One region of the Cobetia sp. 1AS1 genome, then DNA from elsewhere that is predicted to be linked to it. Evidence: predicted binding sites of a transcription regulator. Region 1 holds the regulator's gene; each other region holds the start of a gene.
The links. Region 1 encodes sigma-54, which starts transcription at its own class of promoters, with help from an activator protein. Its sites were predicted from a motif close to TGGCACNNNNNTTGCTNT; they were not measured.
Positions count from the first base shown of each region.

Region 2: the regulator sigma-54 is predicted to act here: its motif matches at 5,541-5,558, upstream of QD280_RS07705 (amino acid ABC transporter substrate-binding protein).
Region 3: the regulator sigma-54 is predicted to act here: its motif matches at 2,852-2,869, upstream of codB (cytosine permease).
Region 4: the regulator sigma-54 is predicted to act here: its motif matches at 4,999-5,016, upstream of QD280_RS02900 (ammonium transporter).

Region 1 covers NZ_JARWKU010000004.1:126,248-133,888, forward strand. Annotated here, with positions in the region: gene mgtE (magnesium transporter) at 1-1,097, opposite strand, end outside; gene QD280_RS09180 (HPr family phosphocarrier protein) at 1,469-1,738, opposite strand; gene rapZ (RNase adapter RapZ) at 1,725-2,660, opposite strand; gene QD280_RS09190 (PTS sugar transporter subunit IIA) at 2,798-3,268, opposite strand; gene raiA (ribosome-associated translation inhibitor RaiA) at 3,278-3,586, opposite strand; gene QD280_RS09200 (RNA polymerase factor sigma-54) at 4,247-5,695, opposite strand; gene lptB (LPS export ABC transporter ATP-binding protein) at 5,929-6,669, opposite strand; gene lptA (lipopolysaccharide transport periplasmic protein LptA) at 6,673-7,251, opposite strand; gene lptC (LPS export ABC transporter periplasmic protein LptC) at 7,360-7,641, opposite strand, start outside.
Region 2 covers NZ_JARWKU010000003.1:110,091-117,731, forward strand. Annotated here, with positions in the region: gene QD280_RS07680 (methyl-accepting chemotaxis protein) at 1-28, opposite strand, end outside; gene QD280_RS07685 (hypothetical protein) at 364-912, shown strand; gene QD280_RS07690 (amino acid ABC transporter ATP-binding protein) at 1,057-1,785, opposite strand; gene QD280_RS07695 (amino acid ABC transporter permease) at 1,864-2,988, opposite strand; gene QD280_RS07700 (amino acid ABC transporter permease) at 2,999-4,189, opposite strand; gene QD280_RS07705 (amino acid ABC transporter substrate-binding protein) at 4,430-5,455, opposite strand; gene speE (polyamine aminopropyltransferase) at 5,886-6,749, opposite strand; gene QD280_RS07715 (VanZ family protein) at 7,037-7,423, opposite strand; gene hemE (uroporphyrinogen decarboxylase) at 7,578-7,641, opposite strand, start outside.
Region 3 covers NZ_JARWKU010000006.1:166,080-173,720, forward strand. Annotated here, with positions in the region: gene QD280_RS11960 (EamA family transporter) at 1-402, shown strand, start outside; gene QD280_RS11965 (hypothetical protein) at 487-1,194, shown strand; gene codB (cytosine permease) at 1,344-2,606, opposite strand; gene QD280_RS11975 (FdhF/YdeP family oxidoreductase) at 3,160-5,598, opposite strand; gene QD280_RS11980 (hemerythrin domain-containing protein) at 5,866-6,306, shown strand; partial or broken gene QD280_RS11985 (hypothetical protein) at 6,668-7,348, opposite strand.
Region 4 covers NZ_JARWKU010000001.1:681,410-689,050, reverse strand. Annotated here, with positions in the region: gene QD280_RS02920 (NAD(P)/FAD-dependent oxidoreductase) at 1-1,315, shown strand, start outside; gene QD280_RS02915 (HAD hydrolase-like protein) at 1,454-2,092, opposite strand; gene QD280_RS02910 (phosphodiesterase) at 2,089-3,021, opposite strand; gene QD280_RS02905 (hypothetical protein) at 3,204-3,371, opposite strand; gene QD280_RS02900 (ammonium transporter) at 3,536-4,894, opposite strand; gene QD280_RS02895 (aminomethyltransferase family protein) at 5,247-7,641, opposite strand, start outside.

The sequences.
Region 1 (7,641 bases):
CCCGCGACGATGACCTCGCGCTTGAGTAGCCAGCGGACATTGCCGCTCTTGACGTGCCCCAGCGCGATACCACGAATCAGGACGGTGAGTGCCTGAGAGCCCGCGATGCCGCCCATGCTGGCGACGATGGGCATCAGCACGGCCAGCGCGGTGATCTTCTGGATGGTGCCTTCGAACATGCCGATCACGGCGGAGGCCATGAAGGCGGTCAGCAGGTTGATGCCGAGCCAGACGGCGCGGCGCCACGAGGTTCGCATCACCGGAGAGAAGGTGTCTTCGTCCTCATCCATCCCCGCCATCGACATCACCTGGTGCTCGGCGTCGCCACGGATGACGTCGACCACGTCATCGATGGTGATACGACCCAGCAGGTTGCCATCGCCGCCGACCACGGGCGCCGAGATCAGGTCGTGCTTCTCGAACAGCGAGGCGACTTCGGTTTCCGGCATCAGGGCCGGAATCACCACGCTGTCGGTGTCCATTACTTCGCGCACCGTGACGCCGGGGTCCGAGACCAGCAGGCGATTGATGGGCAGGGCACCGATGAATTCATCACGGCGTGAGACGACCAGCAGGGTATCGGTGGAGTCGGGCAGGCGCTCGTGGCGGCGGATGTAGCGCAGCACCACATCCAGGGTGATGTCCGGACGAATGGTGATGGTGTCCGTGTTCATCAGGCCGCCGGCGGTGTCCTCCGGGAAGGACAGTACCGTTTCGACGCGCAGGCGCTCTTGCGCCTCCATGGAGTCGAGGACTTCGAGAATCACCGCATTCGGCAGGCGCTGCAGAATGTCGGCGACATCATCCGGTTCCAGGTTCTCGGTGGCGGCGAGAACGTCGACGGCGTCCATGTCCTTGAGGAAGTCGGTCTGGATATCTTCGCCAAGGTATTGAAGGACATCGCCCTGCAGCTCGGCATCGACCAGCTCCCAGAGCAGATTACGCTCCTTGGGGGGCGAGGATTCCAGCAGGTGGGCCACGTCCACCGGCGCGAGGCCGCGATTGAGCATGCGTCTTGCCTGTTCCAGCTCGCCGCTTTCCAGCGCCTGTGACAGGCGATCAAGTCTTGGCTTGAGTTTACGAGACGTCTTGCTCATCTGTCGGCTTCCCCTGTCGACATGAAGGACAGCGCTGATTCTACCATTGGCGTAGGGGGGCGCGTCGACAAAAGAAAACAGTGTTTCTTATCGAAAGGACAATCCGCGTCCCGCCACTGGCACAAAAGCAGCGTTGCATGGCTGCCAGGCGCAAGGATAGGTGCTGGGATTGGTACAAGGGTAGGCGCAAGGACAGGTGCAAGAACAGGCGCGAGATATCCTGCGCGAGCAGTTAATGGTGTCGCCAGGGGGCCGCCAGAGGGGGCTGGCCGATAAGCGAGCGGGCCGAAAAGATAGTTGACCAAGAAGCGAGCTGGCTGAGGAAGAAAGGCTGAGTGCACAGTGCAACTGCACAGCACTGTCAGTGGCGGCTATTCGTCTTCCTCGAAACGCGCTTCGAACAGCGCCTCGATGGCCAGCATCGCCTCATCAGCCTGTTCACCCTCGACATCGATCAACAGCGTGGTGCCGCAGGGCGCGGCCAGCATCAGCAATGCCATCACATTGGCTGCATTGGCGCGTCGCTCGCCATGGCTGACCATCACCGTTGCGCAATAGGGCGCACAGCAATTGACCAGCTTGGTGGCAGCGCGGGCGTGCAGCCCGCGGCGGTTGGTCAGCGTCAGCTCACGAGAGGCCATCGCGATGCTCCTGCTGACGCTCTTGCTGATCACTCGCTTCACCCGCGTTGCTCAGCGCGGTATGAATGCCCAGCTCGCGGTGACGCAGGCGCACCTCAGGCAGGCGCTCGGCGAAGTAGCTCGCCAGCTGCTCGCACAGGTAGACGCTGCGATGCTGGCCGCCGGTGCAGCCCACGGACACCGTCAGGTAGCTGCGGTTGCTGTCCTGATAGGCGGGCAGCCAGCGTTCCAGCCAGCCGGCGATATCGTCATGCATCGCCTGGACGGTGGGGTAGCGCTGCAGGAATTCGGCCACGCTGTCATCGCGACCGGTATCGCCGCGCAGATTGATGTCCCAGTACGGGTTGGGCAGGCAGCGGGCATCGAACACCATGTCGGCGTCGGTCGGCACGCCATGCTTGAAGCCGAAGGATTCAAAGGTCAGCGTCAGGTGGCGGGAGCTGTGCTGGGCGACCTGCTCGGTGATCCGCGAGCGCAGGTCGTGCACGCTCAGGTTGGTCGAGTCGATGACCAGATCGGCCTTCTGGCGGATGGGAGCGAGCGTCTTCTGCTCGATCTCGATGGCCTCGGCCAGGGTATGGTCGTTGTCGCGCGTCAGAGGGTGACGACGACGGGTCGCCGAGTAGCGTTCCAGCAGCACTCGCGAATCGGTGGTCAGGTAGACGACCTGCACGTCCATGCCGCTCTGGCGGACGTTGTCGAGCAGTTCGGGGAAGCGGGTCAAGGCTTCCGGCAGGTTGCGGGCATCGATGGAGACCGCGATGCGCCGACGCGCCGGGCTGTCCTTTTCGAGCTGATCGACCAGTGGCGCCAGCAGCATGCCGGGCAGATTGTCGATGGCATAGTAGCCAATGTCTTCCAGCGCCTGGAGAGCGATGGATTTCCCGGAGCCGGAGCGGCCGCTGATGATCACGATCTTCATGAAGTGCTCTCCAAGGGCGAGGTCAACGTCGAAAGAATGCAGGGGTGGGGCAGAAGGCTGCCCGCTATCAGTGCGCTGTACGTCGGCCGATGGAAGGCCAGCAAGACGAAAGCCCGGACGATGTCCGGGCCTGTCATTCAGCGCGCCGGTAATTCGGCGATGGCTTGGGTCAATGCCTCAAAGAGTGCACGCTGGCTGTCTGCCTGGCGCAGGGCCGAGCGATTGGTCGGGGAATTGAGCAATTCCGCGACCTGCCCGAGCAGCGTCAGATGGGTCTCATCCGCTTCCTCAGGCACCAGCAGCACGAACAGCAGATCGATGGGTTCTCCGTCGATGGCATCGAAGTCGATGGGTTCACCGAGCTTCAGAAACGCAGCGATTGGCGTCTTGCAATGCGGGCTGCGTGCATGGGGCACGGCCACGCCGTGGCCAATGCCGGTCGACCCCAGTCTTTCGCGCCCGATCAGGCGCGAGAAGACTTCCTGGCTATCCAGGCTGGGAATGTTCTGTGCGATGAAGGTGCTGAAGAATTCAAGCACCCGCTTCTTGCTCCCCCCGGGGACACCGTAAAGCGTGCGCTCGGGGGGAAGGATCTGATCAAGTGTCATGGCTGAAGGTCAACGGGTCCCGGTGCCCTGAGAGCGAGCCTGGGACTTTTCCTTGTGTTTGACCAGCTGGCGATCCAGCTTGTCGGCGAGCGCGTCGATGGCAGCGTACATGTTGGGGTCTTCTGCCAGGGCGTGGAGGTCAGCGCCTGCCGCGTGCAAGGTGCAGGCAGCCTGCTGGCGCTCCTTCTCGATCGACAGTGTCACCTGAACATTGGTGATGTTGTCGTAATGCCGTTCGAGGCGAGCGAGCTTCTCGTTGACGTAATCGCGGAGAGGATCGGTAAGTTCCACATGATGCCCGGTGATATTCACTTGCATGGACACGCTCCTTTATCCAGCGGGTTGCCATTCAATTGTAACCCTTTTTGACTACGAGCAAACCCTGATCGGACGCTCTGCAACAGGCTTGACGGCCACCGTCTGGCGATGTTTTCGCACCCTTGCCAGTGGCGTCAGATGTCGTGAGCGTCTGTACCGACAATGCCCAAGCTTTGCGCAAAGATCAACGCTGCGCTGCATCGTGGCTCAGTGCTTGTCTTCAACTCAGTGAGGGGTATCGGAGTGGACTTCAAGGGCACGTCTGATGGGTGGTGCGTGAAAGACGCGCAAGAAGGCGGGTTTTCGTCGCCAATCCCTGCATGTACGTCACCTTTCAGGCGCTCCGATTGCGTGGAGCAAGCGGCGTTCCGGGAGGTTCACCGGGTGTCATCCAGGTGCAATACGCGCAAAAGTGACTTTAAAAACATGCGATTGACGGTGAATGACGCTGCCGTAACGGCGGTTTTTTACCGTCATCCTGCGCGCCGTCATGTGCCATGACGGGCAATTGGCGAGCGGTTGCCGGGATGACAGGGAACGCGACAGGCGTACCGCTGCCCGCGAAGTCAGAGGCTGATGAGCGGAAAATCCAGCGCTTGAGGTTGGCGGCGGCTGCCATTGTGGAGGTGAAAGCAGGGCATGGCAGCCGCAGGTGACGGGTCAGGCCAGACGCTTGCGCTCGCTGGAGGAGGGGATGCCCATCGCTTCGCGATACTTGGCCACGGTACGGCGTGCGACCTCGATGCCATCGCTGGCGAGCAGATCGACCAGCCGCGAGTCGGAGAGAGGCTTGCGGGCCGGCTCTTCCGCGATCAGCTTGCGGATGCGGGCACGAATGGCGGTGCTTGAGTGGGCGTCGCCATTGCCGCTGCCACCGACCTGGCTCGAGAAGAAGAACTTGAGCTCGAAGACGCCGCGCGGGGTGTGGATGTACTTCTGGGTCGTGACCCGCGAGATGGTCGATTCGTGCATCTCGACCACTTCGGCGATGTTGGCCAGAATCAGCGGCTTCATGCCTTCCTCGCCTTGCTCGAGGAAGTCGATCTGGCGTGCCATGATCTCGCGGCCGACCTTGAGCAGGGTGTCATTGCGTGATGACAGGCTCTTCATCAGCCAGCGCGCTTCCTGCAGGTTGTCCTTGAGGAAGGTGTTGTCGGCGGACTTGTCGGCACGCTTGATCAGTGCGGCGTATTCCGGCTGGATGCGCAGCTTGGGCAGCGCTTCCGGGTTGAGCTCGACCTGCCAGCCATGCCGGGTATGGCGCACCAGCAGATCAGGGATCACGTAATCGCTGGCGGGCTCGCCCCAGGCGGATGCCGGACGCGGATCGAGCGCACGTACCAGGCGAATGACGTGGTCCAGCTCGTCATCGTCAAGGCTCAGGCGCCGCTTGAGCAGCTTGCGATCATCGTTGCCCAGTGCCTCGAGGAATTGGCGTACCAGGCGGCGCGCCTGCGCCAGCAGCGGCAGATCATCCGGCAGCAGCGCCAGTTGCAGCAGCAGGCATTCGCGCAGATCACGGGCAAAGACGCCGGTCGGGTCGAACTGCTGCAGACGCAGCAATACCTGCTCGAGCTCGGAGGCCTTGAGGCCGGGCAGGCCCTGGCCACGCAGGCCATCGACCAGCTCATCGAGAGACAGGCTCAGATAGCCGGCACCGTCGACGGCATCGATCAGGCTCTCCGCCATCTGGCGTTCACGGCCATCGAGGTCGGTCATCGCCAGCTGCCAGCGCAGGTGGTCCTGCAGGCTCTCGACGCTGGTATTGCGATCGAAGTCCGGCCCTTCTTCGCTCCCGCTGCCACTGCCGGAGCTGGTCAGGCTACCGGCGTGGTCCTGGTAGAGGTCCGACCAGTCACTGTCGAGGGGGTATTCCTCGGGAATCTCGCTCGAGGAGTCGGCAGTGGAGATCTCGCTCGAATCCTGTGTCTCGACGACATCCAGCGACTCGTAGTCCTCGTCGAGCTCCAACATGGGGTTGGACTCGAGGGCTTGCTGAATCTCCTGACGCAGGTCGAGCGTCGACAGCTGCAGCAGCTGGATCGCTTGCTGGAGCTGCGGCGTCATGGTCAGCGAGGTGCCGAGGCGGAGTTGCAGGGTGGGTTTCATGGAGTCAGTCAATTCACGGCAAAGGAACGTGCTTACTACGCTATACCGTGACTCGGGGCACTGACAAGAGGTTGTCGTGAATATTCAAGCAACTTGCATGCCATGTTTCCACCAAGGTGGTATGGACGTCATGCATGCGTCTGATGTCAGACATGAAAAAGCCGCTACGCGATAAAATCACGCAGCGGCTTTCGAAGCTTTCGCCTCCGGTGGGCTCAGCGCAGCCGCTGACCCTAGAGCGTGAACTCGTGGCCCAGGTAGACGTCGCGCACCTGCTGGTTGGCCAGGATGGAGTCCGCATCACCGTGGGCGATGATCTGGCCATCGCCGACGATATAGGCGGTGTCACAGATATCGAGTGTCTCGCGCACGTTGTGGTCGGTGATCAGCACGCCGATGCCACGATCGCGCAGTTGGCGCACGATGCTCTTGATCTCGCCCACCGAGATGGGGTCGACGCCGGCGAAGGGCTCATCGAGCAGTACGAAGTCCGGCTCGGTGGCAAGCGCCCGGGCGATCTCGACCCGTCGACGCTCGCCGCCGGACAGGCTCATGCCGGCGCTGGCGCGGATGTGCGTGATGCTGAATTCCTCGAGCAACTCTTCAAGGCGTGCCTTGCGGCCATTGCGATCCAGGTCCTTGCGGGTCTCCAGGATCGCCATGATGTTGTCGGCCACCGACAGCTTGCGGAAGATCGACGCCTCCTGCGGCAGATAGCCGATGCCGGCGCGTGCACGCTGATGCATGGCGGCAGCGGAGAGGTCCTGGTCATCGATGGAGACGTTGCCGGCATCGGCGCGCACCAGCCCGACGATCATGTAGAACGAGGTCGTCTTGCCGGCGCCATTGGGGCCCAGCAGGCCGACGATGTCGCCCTGGCGGATCTCCAGCGAGATGTCCTTGACCACCTTGCGGCCCTTGTAGGCCTTGGCCAGATGGCGAGCGCTCAGCGTACGCGGAGTAGCAGCAGTCATGACTCAGTTTTCCTTGCTGGCATTGGCGCCGCGCGGCGTCAGAGTCATGTGCACGCGACCGCCTTCGGTCTGCTGTGCCGTCTTGCTGTTGTTGGCGTTCACCTGGCGCTTGTCGAGGAAGTACTCCACGTAGCCGCCTTCGAAGGTGTCATCGCCTTTCTCGAGACGCGCGTTGCCGACCAGCTCCACGCGGCGCTCCAGCGCATGGTAGCGGATGGTGTCGGCCCAGCCCTTGACCAGCTTCTCGTCGGGCGCGGGCTGCTGTTCCAGGTAGGCACGCTTGCCGGTGGCCTTGACCAGCGAGATCTCGCCGCTGCCGGCGCGGCTGATATCGACGCGGCTGGCATCGAGTTTCATGCTGCCCTGGCGCATTTCCACCTGGCCGGTGTAGGTGGCGGTACCGGCCTTGTCATCGAGCGACAGGGCGTCCGCGGCGATGTTGATCGGCTGGCTGGCATCGCTGTCCAGCGCCATGGCGGCAGGGGCGAAGGTGGACATGCCCAGTGCCAGGCAGAGCGCCATGACACCGCTGTTGAGGGTCTGGCGACAGGCCGTCAAGGGCTTGCGAGTCGTGGAAGTCATGGTGGCTCCTTGGCATGACGGGGTCGCCGCCCGAGCAATGATGCCATCGAGCGGCAGAGAAGAAGGTGTTGCGGCGCGGGTCATGGCGTGACGGCCAGCCCGGCGGGTTCATTCACCGCTGGCAGGCGCTGCCTCGAAGGTGCTGTTGACGCGCCCATCATCGGTAGTGGTGCTGTCGGCGCCCGAGTCGATGCGCTCAGCTTCCTTGCTGGCCTCGCTCTGGCCCGTGCCGGGTTGCAGGACGCTGCGAACGCGGCCCTGCAGCACGGCGGAATCCCGGGAGAGGTCGGCGCTGAAGCTGTCGCTTTCGACATGCTGGCCATTCTGGGTGATCACGACCGGCACGTCACTCCAGGCGCGATTCTGATCACGGCTGTAGTGCAGGACATC
Region 2 (7,641 bases), on a different contig from region 1:
TGATGCGCGCACGTAACGAGGCAAACATCGCCACTCCTTGGTTCAAATCCATCGGGAAGGGGGCCGGGGGCGCCAGCGCAGAGCGCGTCGGTCTGCCCCTCGGTGGCAAGGCATGCAGGCATGCGGTGTACCGGCGTCATCATCGGTACGTGCCGCTCTCTGTATCGGCATGCCCGGCCTTTCCTTTACCCCGCCAGCCACATGCAACGCTCCTCCATCGTCGCCAGAACCGACACTGGCGTCGCGACTCCCGGACATGACATCGATGGCGAAGTGCGTGCTAACATCCGCCCAACGCGGGGTGCCGCCTGCCCGTCTGCCACCGCTCCCCTCATCCTGTGGTCTTTTCTCGGAGAAGTTTCGATGCGCAATCTGCTCCTGATGCGCCGCCCGCTGCCCCGGCGCGTGCTGGTCACCGCTCACCTGATGCTGCAGCTGGGATTGCTGGCGGCTGCCTGCGGCTGGACGCTGCAGCACTTGACGCCCATCGGGCCTGACAACTCGCTGGTCGCGCAGTGGCCGGTACTGGCGCAAGGTGTCGGCGGCTTCCTGCTGGCCTTCGTGATGACGCGCCTGCTGTTCGAGTTGCTGATGGCGCCGCATCACCTGCTGAGCATTCGCGGGGGCAACCACACCCTGGATGCCGCGGCGCTGGTGACGCGCTCCATCTCGCGCCGCCCGGCGGTGCACGACAATGACGACAGCTGGGTCGGCAAGCCGCGCAGCGTCACCTGGCCGCGCGAAGGCGAAGAAGCGCCCACTGCCACAGCGGCGACGGCGACATCTGCCGATACACCTGCCGCTGCATCGCCCAAGGCCGCAGCCAAGCCGCAGGAGCCAAGCCTGGGCAGCGATGAAGAACTGCCAGACACCAACAGCAGCGAAGTACGCCGCACCGAGCCCAGCCTCTAAGCGAGCCTCTTTATTCAGCGGAATGAATTGATAGTGATCACCCACTGACTGACTTTCGACTCACACACGAAAACGCCCCGCGTGATGAAAATCACGCGGGGCGTTGTCTTTTTACGGCTTACAGCATCCGGTCAGTCCGTGGCCTCAATGCCCCAGAATCTGGCTGAGGAACAGCTGGGTCCGCTCGGACTGCGGGTTGTTGAAGAACGGCTCCGGCGCGTTCTCTTCGATGATCTGGCCCTGATCCATGAAGATGACGCGGTCGGCGACGGTCTTGGCGAAACCCATCTCGTGGGTCACGCACAGCATGGTCATGCCTTCATTGGCCAGTTCGACCATGACATCCAGCACTTCCTTGATCATCTCCGGGTCCAGCGCCGAGGTCGGCTCGTCGAACAGCATCACCTCCGGGCTCAGACACAGCGAGCGCGCGATCGCGACACGCTGCTGCTGGCCGCCGGACAGCTGACCGGGGAACTTGTGGGCCTGATCGGCGATGCGCACGCGCTCCAGGTACTTCATGGCTTCCGCTTCCGCCTCGCGGCGCGGCCGCTTCTGCACCCATATCGGCGCCAGACAGCAGTTCTCGAGCACCGTCAGGTGCGGGAACAGGTTGAAGTGCTGGAACACCATGCCGACGTTGCGACGGATCGCCTCGATCTGCTTGATGTCCTGGGTCAGCGGCATGCCGTTGACCACGATATCGCCTTCCTGATGCTCCTCGAGATGATTGATGCAGCGGATCATCGTCGACTTGCCGGACCCCGAAGGGCCACAGATGACGATACGTTCGCCCTTGCGCACGCTCAGATTGATGTCGCGCAGCACGTGGAAGTCGCCGTACCACTTGTTGAGACCCTTGAGCTCGATCATCGGGCGCTCATCGGCGCCGGTGTTGCCCTGCGAGGCGGATGTTGTCGTTGTCATGATGAAGATTCCTTGGCGCCGTGATCAGCGCTTCTTGTGACCGGTATGCAGCAGGCGCTCGAGATACTGGCTGTAGCGCGACATGCTGAAGCAGAAGACCCAGAAGACCAGCGCCACGAAGGCGTAGCCCTCGATGGAGTAGCCCAGCCATTTGGGGTCGGCGAGACCGGCCTGCACGATGGCGAGCAGATCGAAGAGCCCGATGATCAGTACCAGCGAGGTGTCCTTGAACAGGGCGATGAAGGTATTCACGATGCCGGGAATCATCAGCTTGAGCGCCTGGGGCAGCACGATCAGCCCCATGTTGCGCCAGTAGCCCAGCCCCAGCGCCATGCCGGCCTCGGTCTGTCCCTTCGGGATCGCCTGCAGGCCACCACGCACCACTTCCGCCATGTAGGCACTCTGGAACAGGGTGATGCCGATCAGCGCGCGCACCAGCTTGTCGAGATTGACCTCGCCAGGCACGAACAGCGGCAGCATCACCGAGGCCATGAACAGCACCGTGATGAGCGGCACACCGCGCCAGAACTCGATGAACACCACACAGATGCTCTTCACGATCGGCATCTCGGAGCGACGCCCCAGCGCCAGCAGGATCCCCAGCGGCAGTGCCGCCACGATACCCACCACCGCCAGCACCAGCGTCAGCATCAGGCCGCCCCACTCGTGGGTACCGACGATCTCGAGGCCGAAGCTGCCGCCATGCAGCAGGAAGTAGGCAATGAAGGGGAACACCGCCAGGCTGACGATGGCGACCCAGCCCTTGGCCGGCAGCTTCGGAATCGCCAGCCAGGCGATCAGAGCCGCAAAGACGGCGAAGACGATATCGACCCGCCAGGTTTCCTCACTCGGGTAGAAGCCGTAGATGAACTGATCGAGACGCGCACTGATGAACACCCAGCAGGCGCCCTCCCCCGTGCAGTCCTCTCGTGAGGTGCCGCTCCAGCTGGCATCGATCAGCGCCCACTGCAGGCTGGGCACCACCAGCAGATAGACCAGATACAGCGCGAACAGCGTGAACAACGTATTGATCGGTCCGGCGAACAGATTGCTGCGCAACCAGGCCACCGCGCCGATGCTGTCGCTCGGCGCCGGACGGGAATCGATCATCTTCTCGGTGACCCGTGACAGGGTCTTTTCAATCGACATGGGCAGACCCTCAGCGCTCGACCAACGCCATGCGGGCGTTGAACCAGTTCATGAACATGGAGACCAGCAGACTGATGGTCAGATAGACCAGCATCGTCATGGCGATCACCTCGATGGCCTGACCGGTCTGGTTGAGCGTGGTACCCGCGAAGACCGAGACCAGATCGGGATAGCCGATGGCCGTGGCCAGCGACGAGTTCTTGATCAGGTTCAGATACTGGCTGGTCAGCGGCGGGATGATGACGCGCAGCGCCTGCGGCACCACCACCAGACGCAGTGTCATGCCACCGGACAGCGACAGCGCCCGTGACGCTTCGGTCTGGCCGTGCGGTACCGCTTCGATACCGGAACGCACGATCTCGGCGATGAAGGCTGCGGTATAGACCGACAGCGCGACCCACAGGGCGAGGAACTCGGGGACGACCGTGATGCCGCCACGGAAGTTGAAGCCCTTGAGTTCCGGCAGTTCCCAGCTCAGCGGCATGCCCATCGCGAAGTAGGCCAGCAGTGGCGCCACGATGATCAGACCGAGCGAGATCCAGCCCGCCGGCAGGCGCTGCCCGGTACGCGCCTGACGCTGACGGTTCCAGTAGCTGAAGATGCCGCTGGCGACGACGGCCAGCACGAACACGGCAATCACCACCGAGAAACCGCTGGAGGTGATGGGGGCCGGCACGAACAGACCGCGCACGTTGAGGAAGAACGCCTCGCCCAGCGACAGCGAGCCACGCGGACTTGGCAGGGTTCTCAGGACGGCGAAATACCAGAAGAAGATCTGCAGCAGCAGCGGGATGTTGCGGAAGACTTCGATATAGACCGCCGCCAGCCGAGAGATCAGCCAGTTGGGGGACAGACGCGCGACCCCCATAACGAAGCCGATCACGGTCGCGGCGATGACACCCAGTGCGGATATCAACAAGGTATTGAGCAGGCCGACGATGAAGGTATCGCCATAGGTGGATTGCTCGGAATAGTCGATCAGGCTCTGCAGGATGCCAAAGCCTGCGGTGTTGTCCAGAAAGGCAAAGCCGGTGGTGATGCCACGGCTTTCGAGGTTGGTCAGGGTATTGCTGACGATGATCGCCAACACACCGAACACGCCTGCCAGCATCAATAGCTGGAAGATCAGTGCCCGCTTGGCCGGGTCACGCCAGAATGGCGGCTTGACCGTGGCCGGCGGGCGAGAAGCAGGTTGTGTCATACAGGCAATCTCCGCCGGAAAGCTATGCGACTTCCGCCTGCCGTCCTATCGAACGGCAGATCAGTTATCTCTCGGCACTCGATGAATGGGTCACGAGGTACAGGCTGGGGCTCATTAACCGGGGCCCACATGACGCTGGCCAGAGGAAGTGGAGCAAGACGCTCACTTCCCCTGGCCAGCGTCCTTGCTCAGCCTGTCATGAGGGCAAGGCCCACCCGCAGTACAGGGCGAGCCCGCGCATCAGCGAACCGGCGGGGCGTACTGGACGCCGCCATCGGTCCACAGTGCGTTCAAGCCGCGCTCGATACCCAGTGCGGAGCCGGTACCGACGTTGCGCTCGAACATCTGGCCGTAGTTACCGACCTGCTTGATGACCTGGTAGGCCCAGTCAGCCGGCAGCCCCATGGCTTCCCCGTAGTTGCCATCAGCACCGACCAGGCGCGCGACGTTCGGGTTGGTGTCCGACTTCTTCTCTTCGATGTTGTCGGAGCTCAGCCCCATCTCTTCGGCGTTGATCTGGGCGAACAGGGTCCATTTGACGATGTTGAACCACTGGTCATCACCCTGACGGACGACGGGGCCCAGCGGTTCCTTGGAGATGACTTCCGGCAGCACCATCGCGGACGCCGGATCGGAGAGCTTGATACGCAGCGCGTAGAGCTGGGATTGGTCGGAGGTCAGGACGTCACAACGACCGGCTTCGAAGCCCTTGACGGTCTGGTCAGAGGTATCGAAGACGACCGGCTCGAAGGACATGTCGTTCAGGCGGAAATAGTCCGCCAGGTTGAGCTCGGTGGTGGTACCGGACTGGATGCAGACGGCTGCCCCGTCCAGCTCCTTGGCACTGGAGACGCCCAGGTCCTTGCTGACCATGAAGCCCTGGCCGTCGTAATAGTTCACGCCAGCGAAGTTGAGGCCCAGTGAGGTGTCACGGGTCGCCGTCCAGGTGGTGTTGCGGGACAGGACATCAATCTCGCCGGACTGCAGCGCGGTGAAACGCTCCTTGGCCGTCAGCGGTACATAGCGCACCTTGCTGGCATCGCCCAGCACGGCTGCCGCGACGCCGCGGCAGACATCGACATCGAGGCCCTGCCAGTTACCGGCGTCATCCGGTGCCGAGAAGCCCGGCAAGCCGGTGCTGACGCCACACTGGACAAAGCCCTTTTCCTTGACGCTATCCAGGGTCGCGGCACTGGCGCCTGTCGCCATGGAGGCGGCCAGGACAGCGGCGCTAGCGATCAGCAGTGGCTTCTTGTTGTTATGCATCGTGATTCCCTCGCGAAAGTCTGGAGTCCGCTCGATCAGCCTCGAGTCAGAAGTGGTGCAATGCATTGCATGGCACCTATCGACAATAGCAAGCCGCGTTCCAATTTCCGCCTATCGCGTGATCCGCTGCGTTCAACGCTGAAAAAAGCGCTAAAACCCAGTGATATAGGCCAAAGCCTCGGGGTGGGGCGGCGGATCATTCCGCGCGATTGCCGCGCAGTTAGGCTCATGGCGAGACCAGTTCGCCTCATATCGGTGCAAAATAAAAACGGCCGTTTCATTGCGAAACGGCCGTTGGCGGAGCAGCGATGTGGCGCGAGTGGCAGATTGCGACCAATGTCTCGGTCTTACTGACTCAACGCTTGTTCATCCCATCAGGCACGTTTTCGTGCCTGATGGGACTCCCTTGCCACCGCAAGGTGCATGCGGATCACTTCTCCAGCAGGCGCTGCATGAAGGGCGGCAGCACCAGGGCAGCGCGATGGCCTTCGACGGTATAGAAGTCACGCGCGAAGGTGGCGGCAGCGGCATCTTCCTCGCGGAAGGACTTCACGTCACATCCTTTGCCCGCCAGGGTGCAGCTCCACCAGCCGGACGGATACACCGGCTGCGGGAACGGCAGGGTCGCGACGCTATCAAAGCCCGCTTCGCCCATGTCGTTGCGCAGGTCCTTGATGATGGAATCGGTATGATAGAGCGGGGACTCGCTCTGCTGCACCATCAGGCCACCCTGCTTGAGGATACGATGGCAGCGCTTGAGGAAGTCGGTCTTGAACAGACCTTCCGCCGGGCCGACCGGGTCGGTGGAATCGACGATCAGCACATCGATACTCTCGTCCGGGCAGTTGTCGACCCACTTGACGCCATCCTCGAACAGCAGCTCGGCACGCGGGTCGTCATTGGACTCGACCAGCGCCGGGAAGAATTGCTCGGAGGCACGCGTGACCGCCGGATCGATATCGATCTGGGTGACCTTCTCCACGCCCGGGTGCTTGAGCACCTCACGCAGGGTGCCGCAATCGCCACCGCCGATGATGACGACACGCTTGGGGTCTGCATGAGCGAACAGCGCCGGGTGCGACATCATCTCGTGATAGAGGAAGTTGTCACGGTCAGTCAGCATCACGCAGCCGTCCAGCACCATCAGGTTGCCGTAGGTCTCGGTGGCATAGACTTCGAGGTGCTGATAAGGGGTCTGCTCGTCATGCAGCTTGTGGCTGACCTTGAGCGAGAAGGCGCTGCCGTGGCGATCGAAGATTTCGGTAAACCAGGAGCCATCGAGACGTTCGGTCATGGGGGACCCTCGCATTGGATATCACAGACGGGATATCAAGGTATGGATAGAGACGGCACGATGGCCATCGAAAATTGCGCCAATCAGCACTGCGCCAGCGTCAGGCCGGCAGTTCACGGCCCGCATGACGACCATGCGGCGTGATGTCTTGATACGCGACATGCCGGGCAAGCGCCAACATGGCGCAGGCGCTGCACCATAGCCAAAGACGGCCGGAGTGGAAAGTGTTGATGCATGACAATTTCAGACAGGCCGCGTATCGATGACACGCGGCCCGGAGGAGAGGCTCAGCGAGAGGCCGGCCCGAGGCGGATCAGATGCAGAATCAGTCGGACGCACTGGAACACTCCCAGCCCGATGAGGATGCCGGCGAGGTCCGCCAGTGCATCCAGCACCTCAGCGCCGCGATAGGGAATCGCCAGCTGCAGACATTCGATGGCGACGCCCAGCAGCAGCAGGACCGGCAGGATGATCAAGCTGGTCAAGCCCGCCAGCCGTGTCGTCAGCGCCAGCAACGCGAAGGCGGAGAAATGCTGCAGCTTGTCCCAGGGGAAGGTCTGCTCCGGGTGCGGCACGCCCGGGGAGAGCGTGCCGAACAGGATCAGCAACAGGCACAGCAGAGCCACGAATGCCCAACCGCGGCGCGGGATGAGACGCTGCTCGACCGGCGTCATGCTGACACCCCCGCTTTGCGGCCAGCGCGGTGCCCGGCCTGCCATGGCGCTGGGCACACAGCCCGGCGCCCTTCTGCTTGCTGCCCTGCTGCTTGCCACCTTCTATAGGCAGCAACAGGGGGGGCAACAGAGAAGACCATGAAGGGCTCTCCCATCAGCCGCGGGCGACCGGTGTCGCATTGGCGGCGTCATCCTGATGGTAGGCCGGGCTCAGCTCG
Region 3 (7,641 bases), on a different contig from region 1:
GCTGCCTATTCGCTGATCGCCCGGCGCATGATGGACCACGGCACCCACGCCCGCGCTGCCATGGGCAGCCTGTTCGGCGTCGCCGGTATCGCGCTGATCGCGGGCCTGGGCCTCAGCATGCTGGTGGCAGACCCGCGCCTGTTCGCCACCCCCGGCAACACATCAGTCGCGCTCTACATGGCGCTGGTGCCGATGTTCCTCGGCTATATCGCCTTCGGCTACGGCCTGAAGACCGTCGCCGCCAGCAAGGCCACCCTGCTCACCCTGTTCGAACCGCTGGTCGCCGCGCTGCTCGCCGTCACCATCGTCGGGGAACATATCGCACCGCTCGGCTGGCTGGGCATGGCGCTGATCGCCGTCTGCCTGGTGATTCAGGTGAAGCCACAAAGGAACATTGAATAAAATAGAAAACTCATATAGCTTTCAAAAAAGCAATAAAAAATGACTCCTTTTAATTAGGCCCGTCGACAGCTCACAGGCACTGAAATGAAAACCATAATCATAGCGGCGTTTTATCTCTTGCTAGCAGGCTGTACCACTGCCATGCACAACACCTCTACGCAAAGCAACATCAATGATGTGGATTTTAAAAACTATACAGTTGGCCAAACACAGAAAGCTTATGTGGGCGATCAGATCATTGCACGAAAGTCATATCAAGAAATCGTACGAAAAAATCAGTACCAGGCCTTAAATGATTTCGTATTCAAAGGAGGACTTGGCACTGTCGCTATTCATCTCAATGGAAGTTACGGCGATATTTTCAGAATCGCCGGCCAAAATGAGGATGGAAATAAAGTCGTTCACATCCCTCACAGCCATCTAATGTTTGGCATAGATTCTGATGGCAAGTGGGATGGGACAGTCATGGCTAGAAGTTTTTGGAACTCGCCTGTAGGGAGCGGTTCGCAATATAGCATTGAGCCCTCTGATACGACTTTTCGGCTTGTAGAATCTCGAGTCCCTTACTCCGAAGCGGGCTACCTCAATCATGAGATAATATTCACTGGATTGGGCGCAAATGGCCTCAGTATTTTGTATAGAGAGTATACTTTCGAGGACATGGCTCGCACAGCCTACAAGCAAGAATTGATATACCCTAGAAATAGCAAAAAAATTAGATTCAAGAATTACGACATAGAAATCATCTCTGCCGACGCTTCAGAAATAGTATACAAAATTATCAGCGACTGAGAAACGCTTATATAAAAGCTTTCTCGAGAAAACCACACTTAACTTTTATGCAACATTAAAACTCCTAAACCACTATCACCGCCCAGCAATAAATTTATTGGCTGCCGGGCGGTTCTTGCATTCCCCCTTCACATCAGACGCTCAGCCACTCACGCCGCCGTCTTGTTGGCCAGTTCGACCTTGGCAAGCTTGATCAGTCCGCCGTAGACGACGAAGGCGACCACGACACCCACGACGGGCGGCATGAAGGGTGAGCTCCAGGCGCACAGGCAGGCGATGGCGTAGGCGGCGAGGCCCGGCCAGTGATAATCGACCCTGGGCACCTCGGCGAGGCGCGGATACTGCCCTTTGTGACCGAGCCAGAAGTTGGCCATGATCACGCCGCCGATCGGCGGGATGAAGGTGCCGAGCAGAATCAGGAACGGAATCAGCCATTCATACATGCCGAGTACCGCCAGCACGGTGCCGATGGCCGCGCCGCCCAGGGTGACACGCTGACGATGCGGGGTGCGCAACAGATTGCAGCCGGCGATCGCGAAGTTGTAGATGGTGTTGTCCTGGGTAGTCCAGATATTGAGGAACAGCATCAGGACGGCGAGGCTGACCAGTCCCTGGGCGATCATCACGTCGACGATATCGGCCTGCTGGTAGATCATCGCGCCGAGCGCACCGGTGAGCACCATCAGGCCATTGCCGACGAAGAAGGCCGCCAGGGTCGCAATGACGGCGATCTTCGGCGAACGCGCGAAGCGGCTCCAGTTGGTCGCCTGGGTGCCACCGCTGATGAAGGTGCCGATCACTGCTGTGATGGCGGCCGTCCAGCTCATGGAATCCGTCGGCGTCAGTGCCGCAAGGCCTGCGACACCGCCGACATCGATCATGCCGGTGTAGAGACTGAACAGGATGAACAGAAACATGGCCGGCACAGCGATGCGCGAGAGCATGTCCAGCCCGCGATAACCGATCATCGCCGTCAGACAGAAGGCGAAACCGAAGATGACCATCAGCGGTGTGGTCAGCCACTCCGGCAAGCCGAGCGTCTTGACCAGCACGATGGCAATGGTCGCGGTGCCCCAGGCGTACCAGCCGATCTGGGTGAACCCGAGCACGAAATCAGACAGGCGGCTGCCCTTTTCGCCGAAGCACAGCCGGCCCATCAGCACCGAATTCAGGCCGCTCTTGCAGGCGATATAGGCCAGGGCGGCAGCGTAACCGCCGAGCAGCAGATTGCCGATCACGATGATCCACAACAGTTCATTGAGCGCGAACGCGGCACCCAATGCCCCGCCCGCCCACATGGTGGCGGTAAAGAAAGTGAAGCCGAGCAGCACCATCGAGGTGGAGAGCAGTCCCCGTCGTGCCGAGGCAGGCACTTCGCTCAAGGGATAATCATTGCCGGATTCGCCTGCCATCGATGCCTGATCTGAGGCAGGGTCTGAAGCGCGGCCTGATGCGTTAGGTGAGGAGTGTTCTGCCATGAGTGCCTTCCTGGAGCTCGGTCGTGAGTCGTCGAGTCTTGTGGTGGTGTCAGCCTGCCTGAACGCCGGCCACCGCCCCCTGCGGCAAGGTGGCGGGCAGGGCGGCGGTCAGAGCGGCGGTCGCTACCCTACCACCACGCAAGATTCACGCCACCCATCCTCAAACCGTGCAAGATGCCAGCGCGCCGCCCGTGCCATGAAGCTGACACAGCCGTCAGGTTCTGGCCTGGCTACAGGCGCGGTTGGGCGCAAGACAGCCTCCAGAAATGATTATGCGACAAGCCCGGCGCAGCACCTACGAACCCCTCAGGTACGCCGACGTTGGCATCATCTTGAGCGCCAGACAGCAGAACGCCACGCGGCGCACTCTTTCAGTGCAGCGCGTGGCGTGACTCTCGCCCTCCTTCACTGACATCAAAACCTGACACCGAGTACAGGATGCAAATTTTTCAGCCTTTCCTTGTTTAGCGGTTCATGCTGAAGCCCTTCAGCTGCTCGCCAGCACCCCTTCGCTGGCATTGACCTCTTCGCTGTCCATCAGGCGCAACCGGACCGGCACCGATTTCGAGGCGGGCGTGTTGCTGCGCGCATCACGGTGATCCAGCGGAATCAGGTCATTGGTTTCCGGATAGTACGCTGCCAGACAGCCGGTCGGAATGTCGTATTCCTTGAGCTTGAAGCCCGCCATGCTGCGCTCGACGCCGTCTTCGCTGACCGTTTCCAGCGTCACGCGCTGACCCTCGCTCAGGCCCAGCGTCTCGAGATCCTGTGGGCTGATCATCACCACCATCCGCGTGCCATAGACGTCGCGATAGCGGTCGTCATTTGAATAGACGGTGGTATTGAACTGGTCGTGACCGCGCATGGTGATGAGCAGGAAGGTGCTATCCATGTTCAGGGTCTCATGGGTGACCTTGTTCAGCCCCTCCTCATCCGTGCCCAGCCCCTCGGGGAACAGGAAGTTGGCACGCCCCGAGTCGGTATGCCAGATGCGCTCGCGCGGGGCGATGCGGATATGGAAGCCGCCCTGAGCCAGGCGCGCGTTGTAGTCAGGGAAGATCTGCGGGAAGACCTCTTCGATGCGATTACGAATCCGCGCGTAATCCGCCTGCAACCAATCCCAGTCCAGGGTCGGATGCGGCGGCAACGTCGCCTTGGCCAGCTGACAGGTGATGGCGATCTCGGAGTGCAGACTTGGGTCCGCCGGGGCCATCACGCCGCGCGATGGCGCAACGTTGCACATGCCGTCCTCAGCGCTGGAGACCTGCTCCGCGCCCTTGCCATCGGCGCCGGCCTGCAGATCACGCTCGCTATGGCCGATCGTGGGCAGCACCCAGCCATGCTTGCCGGGGTGCAGGTGACTGCGGTTGAGCTTGGTGGCGATATGCACCGTCATGTCCATCTCGTGTACCTTCTCGACCACGCGCTTCTGATCGGGAATCGCGCGGAAGAAGTTGCCGCCCATGCCGATGAAGGCGCGTACCTCACCGCGCAGAATCGCCTCGCAGCATTCGGCGACATCATGGCCGTTCTCGCGCGGGCACTTGATGTCGAAGACCCGATCGAAGGCATCCAGCATCGCGTCATTGGGCAGATTCTCGATGCCGACGGTGCGGTCGCCCTGCACATTGGAATGGCCGCGTATCGGGCAGGCCCCCGCGCCGGGCTTGCCGATATTGCCGCGCAGCAGCAACAGATTGATGATCTGCTGGATGGTGTCGCCGCCGCGCGCATGCTGGGTGATGCCCATGCCCCAGCAGCAGATCACGCGCTCGGCCTCCAGATAGGTCTGCCCCGCCTGTTCCAGCGATTCACGTGACAGGCCGGACATGGCGACCAGGTCCTGCCACTCGAGCTTGCGGCAATGCTCGGCGAAGGCATCAAAACCGTGGGTATGCTGGGCGATGAAGTCATGATCCAGATAGCCCACCGCATGCGGATTGCGCTCGCGCAGCGCATCGTCGGCCTCGATCACGTACTTGCACATCGCCTGCACGGCGGCGAGGTCCCCGCCGATGCGCAGCTGATGATACTGACTGCTGATCTCGACACCCTTGCCGCTCAGCATGTCCTTGGGCGACTGCGGGTCGGCAAAGCTGACCAGCGCCCGCTCGCGCAGCGGGTTGAAGCTGACCACCTCGGCCCCGCGGCCACGCGCCTCGTGGAGATCACCCATCATGCGCGGGCTGTTGGTACCGCTGTTCTGGCCGAAGATGAAGATGGCATCGGCCTGCTTGAAGTCCTCGAGATTGACCGTCGCCTTGCCGATGCCGATGGACTCAGGTAGCGCCCGCGAGGTGGTCTCGTGGCACATGTTCGAGCAGTCCGGGAAGTTGTTGGTGCCGTACATGCGCCCGAACAGGGAAAACAGGAACGCCGCCTCGTTGGAGGTGCGCCCCGAGGTATAGAACTCGACCTGGTTCGGGTCCTCATAGCGCTTGAGGCGCTGGCCGATCTCGGCGTAGGCCGCTTCCCAGCTGGTGATCTCGTAGCGGTCCGTCTGGGCGTTGTAGCGCAGCGGTCGCGTCAAGCGCCCTTCCTTCTCCAGATGGTGATCCGACCACTCGCGCAGCTCGCTGAGCGTATTGTTGGCGAACAGCTCATCACTGACACGTTCGCGTGTCGCCTCCCACGCCAGCGCCTTGGCACCGTTTTCGCAGAAGTTGGCACCCTTGGGCTTGTCGCCATTCGGCCAGGCGCAGCTCGGGCAATAGAAGCCATCGGGCTTGTTCATCTTCATCAGGCTGCGATGGCCTTCGATGGGCAGATGCTCCTGCCAGATGAACTTCTCGACCGCCTTGATCGACGGCCAGCCACCGCCCGGTGGACGGTCCAGCTGACTGCCGGACAGCGACGCCGATAACGCCGGTGCGTGAGACCCCTTGGGGCTGAAGGAATCAACTGGCGTGGTCTGGTCTTGGGACATGTCGGGGCTCCTGACGGTGGCGGCCGGCAGCTGGCATCGATCAGACACCGTTGCGGGCACGCCACCGAGCAAAGAATTCAAGGGTCACCCTTGTTTCCTTGCCTCGCGCCAAGGCTTTTTCAAGGCCGATCGGCGTTGCGCACTTGAACTTCCGCCGATCCGCCACCAGAGTTGTACACACCTGACACAAGCAAGCCCGCACTTGAGCAAGACCGCACACAAGCAGACCCGCCACTCAACACGCCAGACATGATGAGGAGCTGGAACATGACCGTATTTGAAGCCCTGCGCGAGACCCACGACGAACAACGCCGCCTGCTGGACATGCTGCTGCAGACCGAAGGTGACAGCGAGCCGCGCGATGACCTGTTCAAGCGCCTCAAGGAATCGCTCACCAATCACGCCGGTGCTGAGGAGCGTGCGCTCTACATGCCGATGATGGAGCACGACATGACGCAGGAGAAAGCGCGTCACAGTGTCGCCGAGCACCATGAGATCGATGAGCTGGTCGAGAAGCTCGAGGCGACCGACTACAGCTCACCGGGCTGGCTGGCCACCGCCAAGCAGCTCGAGCACCTGGTGACCCACCACCTGGATGAGGAAGAGCAGGAAGTCTTCCAGCTGGCAGGCCGCGTCTTCGATGACGCCACCAAGAAGCGCCTCGCCGAGGAATATCACCAGGACATGAAGGCGCGCGAAGCGGCCTGAGCCAGAATCCAGCATCGGGCCTAGTCGAAAGCGCTTGGCGCTGTAACAGGCTGAACGCTATCGATAAGCGCCGATGACGCACACCAAAACGGGCTGACCACACCATGTGACCAGCCCGTTTTTTCATGCGTTCACCCCCCTGCGATGAGGGCATCGACGCCTGTGAAAGCGTGTGTCACAACGACTAAGGCGAAGAGTCATCCATCACGTCATCAGCAACGAGACACACGGCTTACTTGCGGCGCGGCGGCCTTGCGGCACCCTTCGATGCCGGCTTTCTGCTCGGGCTGCCTGAGCGCTTGCCATTGCCTTTCCCGGCCTTCGTCTTGTCATCAGGCTTCTCCGCACGCCCGACGTAACGCGCGATCCAGATGGTGTGCTTGGCCCCCGAGGTGCCATGCGCGTAGACCTGACGCGCCTCGGCCTTGAAACCGGCCCGCGACAGGCGCTGCGAGAAGCGCGCATCAGCCGTGGCCGACCACACCGCCAGAATGCCGGCCGGGCGCAACGCCTTGGCACACACCGCCAGCCCCTCTGCACTGTAGAGCCAGTCGTTGTCATCCGCGGTCAGGCCTTCCGGGCCATTGTCCACATCCAGCATGATGGCATCGAAGCCGCCGGGCGCTTCACGCAGCACCTCGGCCACATCGCGATTCTCGACTGTCGTGCGCGGATCCCGAATCGGATAACCCGCCTTGGCCCCCAGCGGGCCGTCATTCCAGGCCACCACTCCCGGCACCAGCTCGGCAACGACCACCTCGGCATCGGCCTTGAAGTGCTTGAGTGCGGCGGCCAGGGTGAAGCCCATCCCCAAGCCGCCGATCAATACGCGCTGCGGCGTCGCCGGCGTGCCGCGACTCTTGAGCAGACCGGCAGGAATCTCAGCCAGCGCATCTTCCGAGCCATGCATGCGGGTATTCATCAGCTGCCCGCCCTTGCCGCTCTCGATCTTGATGACGAAGTCCTCGCCATACTCGAACAGACACAACGAATCCGTCGTGCCGGGGATCGGCGCGGTATCGAGCAGCACAAAGCGTTTCATGGCACATCCATAGAAGGAAAAATGATCATCTGTCAGGTGGCTTGGTGGCCATCCTGACTATATTCAACATGACGGACATCTGTACGACATGGGGGAGCGTTAGTCTAACAGTCAGAACCCCGTGGCAGGTATCCGCCTGCGCGAAGGCATGAAGTTTCGCGAAAGCACGATAAAAATGAGAGCATGCGCGCATCAAGGCTGGAAGATATTCGCGAATTCTCTAATACTAGCTTTTGAAGAACGCAACACCGTCGTAAAGCAAAGACTCTCAGCACGAACACTCTCAGTACGAG
Region 4 (7,641 bases), on a different contig from region 1:
CGAAATAGTCTGTTATGAAAAACAGAGTGACTGGGGTGGCCTGTGGAATTACAGCTGGCGCACCGGTCTCGATCAGAATGGTGAGCCCGTCCACGGCAGCATGTACCGCTACCTGTGGTCCAACGGCCCCAAGGAATGTCTGGAGTTCGCGGATTATTCCTTCGAGGAGCACTTCGGCCATCCCATCGCCTCGTACCCGCCACGTGCGGTGGTCTTCGACTACATCAAGGGTCGAGTCGAGAAGGCAGGCGTGCGCAAGTACATCCGCTTCAACTGCCCGGTGCGCCACGTCAGCTTTGACGACAACCGCGAGCAGTTCACCGTCAGTGTCCATGACCTGCAGGCCGATGCGGTCGTTCAGGAGCAGTTTGATCACGTCATCGTGGCATCGGGTCACTTCTCGACCCCCAACGTGCCCGAATTCCCGGGGTTCTCGCAGTTCAATGGCCGCATTCTGCACGCTCATGACTTCCGTGACGCGCTGGAATTCAAGGGCAAGGACCTGCTGCTGATCGGCAGCAGCTACTCTGCCGAAGATATCGGTTCACAGTGCTACAAGTATGGCGCTCGCAGCATCACCACCAGCTATCGCACCGCCCCGATGGGCTTTGCTTGGCCGGACAACTGGGAAGAGAAACCGCTGTTGCTGAAGGTGGACCGCGACACGGCCTATTTCCGCGATGGCACCAGCAAGAAGATCGATGCCATCATCCTGTGTACCGGCTACCTCCACCACTTCCCGTTCCTGGATGAGCCACTGCGCCTCAAGACGGGCAATCGCATGTGGCCGCTCGGTCTCTACAAGGGCGCTGCCTGGGAAGAGAATCCGCGCATGTTCTACCTCGGCATGCAGGACCAGTGGTACACCTTCAACATGTTCGATGCCCAGGCATGGTGGGTGCGTGACGTGATTCTCGGTGAGATCGCGCTGCCCAGCCGCGAGGCGATGCAGGCGGATAGTCAGGCATGGCGTGACAGGGAAGAGACACTGGACAGCGATGAATCAATGATCCTCTTCCAGGGCGATTACGTGAAGTCACTGATCTCGGAGACGGATTATCCGAGCTTCGATATCGACGGCGTCAATCGCACCTTCCTCGAGTGGGAGCACCACAAGCACGAGAACATCATGACATTCCGTGACTACTCCTACCGCTCGCTGATGACCGGCACCATGGCCCCGCGCCATCACACGCCCTGGCTCGACGCGATGGATGATTCGCTGGAAGCCTTCCTGGCGCAGCCCGACAAGAGCGCTGGACAAGCAGGCGGCGAGACAGCCACCGCCGCGCAGCTCGCGACTGACGACGCCTGAGCAGGCCGTCTCAGTCAGCAGCCGTCTGAACGAGCAAGCCGTCTGAGACGACGAGCTTCCTGATCTGTCAGGCAACGAAGCCGCCGAGTCGTGACACGACTCGGCGGCTTCGTTCTATCAATTCACACGTGCAACAGCTCACTCGTGCAGCACATCGCAAAGTGATATCAGCGCCTGCGGCTGCGTGATGACCCGCTCCGGTGCCATGCTGGCCAGCCGCTCGGGGCTCTGCCATCCCCAGCTGACGGCAGCGGCACGACACCCTGCCTCGTGCGCGGCGCGAATGTCGCTGACGGCGTCGCCCACCATCCAGCTGCGCTCCACCGCCACTTGCGGCGCTGCCAATAGACCCACCAGCTTGGCCCCCTTGCTGCCCGCGATCTCACCGCCCAGCACCTGTGACACGCAATCCGACAGGCCGGCGGCGGCGAGCGTGGCACGAATCATCTCGCTGTGATTGGCCGACAGCACCATGACGTCGCCCTGTTCAGCAAGCGCCGACAAGGCCTCGCGCATGCCGGTGAAGACCGCCGGCGGCGTCGCCTGGCGGGTATAGGCAAAGACATGTGCGGCAAAGCGCGCGACGGCCTCGTCCGTGAAGCCCTGCACACGCGCCATCTCCTCGAAGGTCACGTTGTCCAGCGACTCCCAGCTATTGCGTTCCAGCACGATCGTCCGCCCTTCCAGACGCGCCGCATGCGCGCAGGCTTTGAGACACAGTGTCAGGCTGTCGGCAATCACACCATCAAAATCAAAGACATATAACGCTTTGTTCATTCTTTTGCTGCCTCAGCTGCCTGCAAGGTGTTGCTCAACGGCTCGCGCTCGCGAGTCGGAATCCGCTCATCGCGCTGCAGAGCGATCAATTCATCGAGCGCCTCCAGCGACTGGGCGGCCTCGAGCGTGTCGTGGAAGAAATAGCGGCGACTGTCATCCATGTAGAGGTGCAGGTGATTGACGATCTGCTCCTGGCCTATCATCAGCACGCCATAGGCCGGCGGCTCATGACTGCCGGCGAGACAATCCGCTGCAGAGACCAGATCCAGCCCGACCTGGTGATTGACGCCCGGCAGGGTCGAGAACGAGAGCCCCCGCCAGACACCGCTGGCCGGACGATGCACATGCCCGAACAGCAAGTGCTCGACATTGCCATGCCGCTGGATCACGTCATGCAGCGCCTGTGAATTCTGCAAGCGGATGTCGTCCATGTAACGGATGCCGAGGACCATGGGCGGATGATGCAGCGCCAGCAGGATACGGCGATCATGATGCGCAGCCAGACAGGCATCCAGCCACGCCAGGCGGGACTCACACAGCAGACCGCCATGCTCCCCCGCGACCGCCGAATCGAGCATCACCAGCACGCAATCATCAGCGCCGGGGCCGAAGGCATGCGCATACTGCACGAAGCCTCCGTCATCGCAGGGCAGCTCCGGGAAGGCGGCCTGCAGAGCCTCACGCGCATCATGATTGCCCATGCCGAGGAAATACGGCATCGACAGTTCTTCCAGTACCTCACGCAGCGCCTGGAAGGCGGCCGGTTCACCGCGATCGGTCAGGTCACCGCTGATGATCACGCCCTGAGCATCGCCGTGGTGCAGATTGATATCGGCAACGGCAGCCGCTAGCCGTGCACGTGGGTCCAGCCCGTAAAGTCGCTTGTCAGGAGCGACCAGATGGGTGTCGGTCAGATGGATCAGTTTCATGCTATCGCGCGTTCCATGAGGGCCACCTTGAGGGGCCGCCATTATCAAGCTCTCAGGTGACGACTGCGTGACGCACGCCACACTCTCTTCGCGCAAAGCCAATCGGGTGCATGCCACCTATCAAAAACGCCGCAGCGCTGAGCGCTGCGGCGTTTGATGTGCCGGTCATGATGCCCAGAGGGTCACGGCGTCTTCTTGCTCTCGAAGGACGCTTTCTCGTGACGCAGGATGTTGGCGCTCAGCGCAATGCAGACGCCAGCGGCGACCAGCAGGCACACCGCCACGGCACCAGAGTTGCTGAAGAAGAAGGCATAGTTGCCAGCGTGTACCACAGTATCGACAGTTTCCATTGCAAGACTCCTTGCGAAAGCGGATATCGGATGGGTCTACCAGTACTGCAATAACGGGGCCAGTCAGCGCTTATCTCGACATCATCTCGACAGACCGGCCCCTTCAGGATGTGCGCCGGGGCTCAGCTACCAGGGCTCAGCTACCAGGGCTCAGCTACCAGGGCTCAGCTGATGTCAGGACGCTTGTCCATCGGCGCCGCGACCACCCCACCGGAACGTGCCGGCACGCTGGAGCTTGTCTCGGAGGACAGGCTTTCCGGGTAGGCCTTGGCCGGGACTTCGAACAGGTCCAGCCCCAGTACCTCGACATGCGGCGGCACGCGCAGCAGGTTGAACTTCTTGAGCAGATAGGCCACGCCCCAGCCCGGAATGAAGCCCGTCAGTGCCATCACCACCGCGCCGGTCAGCTGGCCGGTGAAGGAGACGTCCGGCACGCCTTCGCCGACATTCGGGAAGCCGGCCGCGAAGATGCCCACCAGTACCACGCCGTAGAAGCCACAGAAGCCATGCACCGCGAAGGCGCCGACGGAGTCATCCAGGCCACGCTTCTCGAGCAGTGCGCCAATCTTCGGCATCAGGGCGCCACCGGTGACCGCCAGCACGAAGGCCAGGCCCGGGTTGTAGAGATCCAGCCCCGCCGCGACGGTGATGATGCCGCCCAGCGCACCGGACATGGTCCAGAAGGGATCACGCGAGGACAGATAGGCACCGATCACGCCGCCACCGAAGCCCATCAGGGTATTGAAGGCGAAGGCAGAAAGGTTGGTGCGATTGCCGTAGATGGTGGTCCAGCCGATGTCACCGGTGTTGAAGATGATGCAGCCGCCGAGGAAGCCGAAGAAACCGACGATGATCAGCATCAGGCCGATCAACGTCATCGGCATGTTGTGCGGCGCGATCACCTGCGGCTTGCCATCGTCACTGTACTTGCCGATGCGCGCGCCCAGATTGAGCAGCACGCCCAGCGCGAAGAAGCCGGCCACGGCGTGCACCACACCGGCGGCGCCGACATCGTGGTAGCCCAGCTTGTGCAGCATCCAGCCATCCGGATGCCAGCCCCAGGCGCCCGCCATGATCCAGACACCGGCGCCGAGAATCACCGCCAGAATCAGGAAGGCCCCCAGGCGAATGCGTTCGATCACCGCCCCCGAGAGGATGGAGCCGGTAGTCGCGCCGAACAGGGCAAAGGCGGCGAAGAAGATGCCGGTGCCCATGTCATCGGCGTCCGGACGCATGCTCGCGCTCCACGGCAGAGCGGCGGACGCCTCGATGGGGATCAGCCCGTTGGGGAAGGCGTTGTAGATCCACCAGCCCACGAAGTAGAAGGCGGGGATGATCGAGGCCAGCGTCAGCACGTTCTTCATGCCGGATGCCAACGCATTCTTGGAACGCGAGGCACCGATCTCATAGGCCAGAAAGCCTGCATGGATCAGGAACATGATGGCGGTACACCACCAATAGAACACCTCGATGTTCATCGCCTGATGCATATCCAATATGCTTTGCAACGTCTTTTCATCCATCGTCTTTTCTCCTTTACCGGAGCCTGTGGATCAGCGCGCTTCACTGTGCAAGCGGCACTGCCCGTCCGGGGGTTGTTGTTGTTTTTCAAGGGGACCTGCTGGATAAAGCAAGCGACATGCCAGATGACCCTCATTGGCCACCCTCAGCAATTCGTTGTTTTTACTGCATCATTCTTGAAACCGAGGACTCCTCTTCAGATATGAAGCCCATGGAGCCTTCCCTGCGAGGAGGATGGGCGTTATTGAGGCATGCCGGCCACGGCATGCACCGCGAGATGACTTGCAGGGCGCTGCATATACGCAAGTCATTGCGCGCGACTCACCTCTCATGCTTCCCCTCCTGGCAGTGAGATCAGCTACGCACCTTGAGGCGCTCCGGGTCATGGAAGGGCAATGTCACCACCTCGGCGGCGAGGCGCTTCTGATGGCCATCCAGCTGGCCGATCTCAAGCTGGGTTCCCGGGCTTGCGAAGTCCGGTGCCAGGCGGCACATCGCGATGGAACGATCGAGCAGCGGCGACTGGGTGGCACTGGTGACCACGCCCACCGGATAGCGGCCGTGGTAGACGAGATCGCCATGGCTGACCAACTCGCTGCTGTGCATCTTCAGGCCCATCACGCGATGCCGTGATTCCGGCGCCTCGCGTTGCAGCGCTGCCCGCCCGACGAAGTCCTCTTCCTTGCTCTTCATCGGCACGGTGAAGCCGATGCCCGCCTCATAGGGGGAGGTCTGCGGGCAGAATTCATGACCGGCGAAGATCAGCCCCGCCTCGATTCTCAGCATGTCGAGGGCATCCAGTCCCAGCGGCGCGATGCCATGGGGCTCACCCGCCGCCCAGATCGCCTCCCACACGGCCGGGGCGTCCTTGGGATGACACCAGATTTCATAACCGAGCTCGCCGGTATAGCCGGTACGCGACACCATCAGCGGAATGCCATCCGGCCCCGACAGACGACCGATCATGAAGCGGAACCAGCCCAGCCCCTGAACGTCTGGCTGGGTACGCGCATTCCAGATCAGCGGCGCCAGCACCTCGCGGCTCTTCGGCCCCTGCAGCGCGATGTTGTGCAGCTGATGAGTGGAGTCACGCACCGTGACGCGATAGCCCTGGCGCTGGGCAAGCTCCCTGAGCCACTGGCCGCTGGCCGGGTCACCGCAGATCCAGCGGAAGGTCTGCTCGCCCATGCGGAACAAGGTGCCGTCATCGAGCATGCCGCCGGTTTCCTGACACATGGCGGAGTACACCACCTCGCCGATGGAGAGCCGTCGTACATTGCGGGTCAATGCGTATTGCAGCAGGCGTTCGGCATCGGGACCGGCGACCTCGAACTTGCGCAGCGCCGAGAGATCCATCATCGCGACCCGCTCGCGGCAGGCCAGATATTCGGCCCGCGCACCCCACCCTTCGTAATGCGTGGCCAGCCAGTAGCCGTGGTAGTCGATGAACTGCTTGGTCAAGGCGGAGGTGCAGGGATGAAAGGCAGTGGGCAGTGTCATGCGCGGCAATTCCTCGGGCCGATTGCGATAGGCGATCCCACGGGGGAAATCATGTTCAGCGGCGTAGATGCGCACCTGGATATCGGTCGGCACCCAGCCATTGGCGGCGTCGATGTCATCCGGACAGGCCGATGAGGCGCAGATGAGGTCACGGTCGGCGCGCAGCAGCACATAGTCGCCGGGGCGCGACCAGGGCTCGTCCACCGCCAGGGTGCCGCAGGGCTCTACATAGGCATTGAAGAAGAAGTTGATCGCCGGCCAGCTGGCACGCTGTTGAATGCCATGCGACGCCGACAGGGCGTTGTTGAAGTTGATCGTGCAGCTATCGTGGCCGAAGTAGCCGTGGTGTTCGTAATACTGCGGCGAACAGGCGAGCATGAAGCTGTCATGGCGCCCCACCGTGTCCTGCACCACTTCCAGCATCGGATGCAGATGCTGATCGAAGAACACCGAATAGAGCCCCGGATTGGGCATGCAATGACCGGACAGGCTGCGCGTGGCGCCGGCGTCCAGCCCCAGCTCTTTACCCTGCGCCCAGGCATTGGCATCGAAGGCCACGAAATCGGAGCACTGACGACCCGCCACATCGATGATCTGGATCCACTCGCCCTGCTTGACCTCATAGACCTCGACCGTGCCCGCCGAGACTCTCGTCTCCTGCTTGATCGGCGCCAATGGCGCTGGCAGCTGCTCCTGCCCCACCAGCCCCTCGCAGAAGTGCGAGACCTCAAGCTCGGTGGCCAGATGCTTGCCATCGAGCTGCATGTCATCACCGGGGGCCAGCAGAATCAGTCGCGCGGCTGGCGCTTCACGCGGCCAGCGAATCTCGGCCGGCAACCCGGCCACTGACAAGCGCTGCCACTCCGACAGCGGCACCTGCGCGACTCCCAGCGCTGCCAGACGCTGCTGGGTGAACGGGCTTCGCACCTGCTCGGCCTTACCCTCTTCTGCCCCTTGTGGCTGGCTGGCAAAGGCATGTTCTTCCAGACAGGTGATGCTGGCGTAGCGCGCGAGTGTCAGTCCATCGACTGTGTCTGCAATCTCTCCAGCTTCTGCCCCTCCAGCTTCTGCCCCTCCAGCTTCTGCCCCTCCAGCTTCTGCCACCCCGTGCTGACCCTCCCGGCCCCCTGGTGGCAATAGCAGCCACTCGCAGGCCTGGGCACCATCGACGGATGACACCTGCACGCTGTCCCCCGGCGACAGCTCAAGCGCCAGCGCATCCAGCCCGGGTATTCGATAACGATACAGC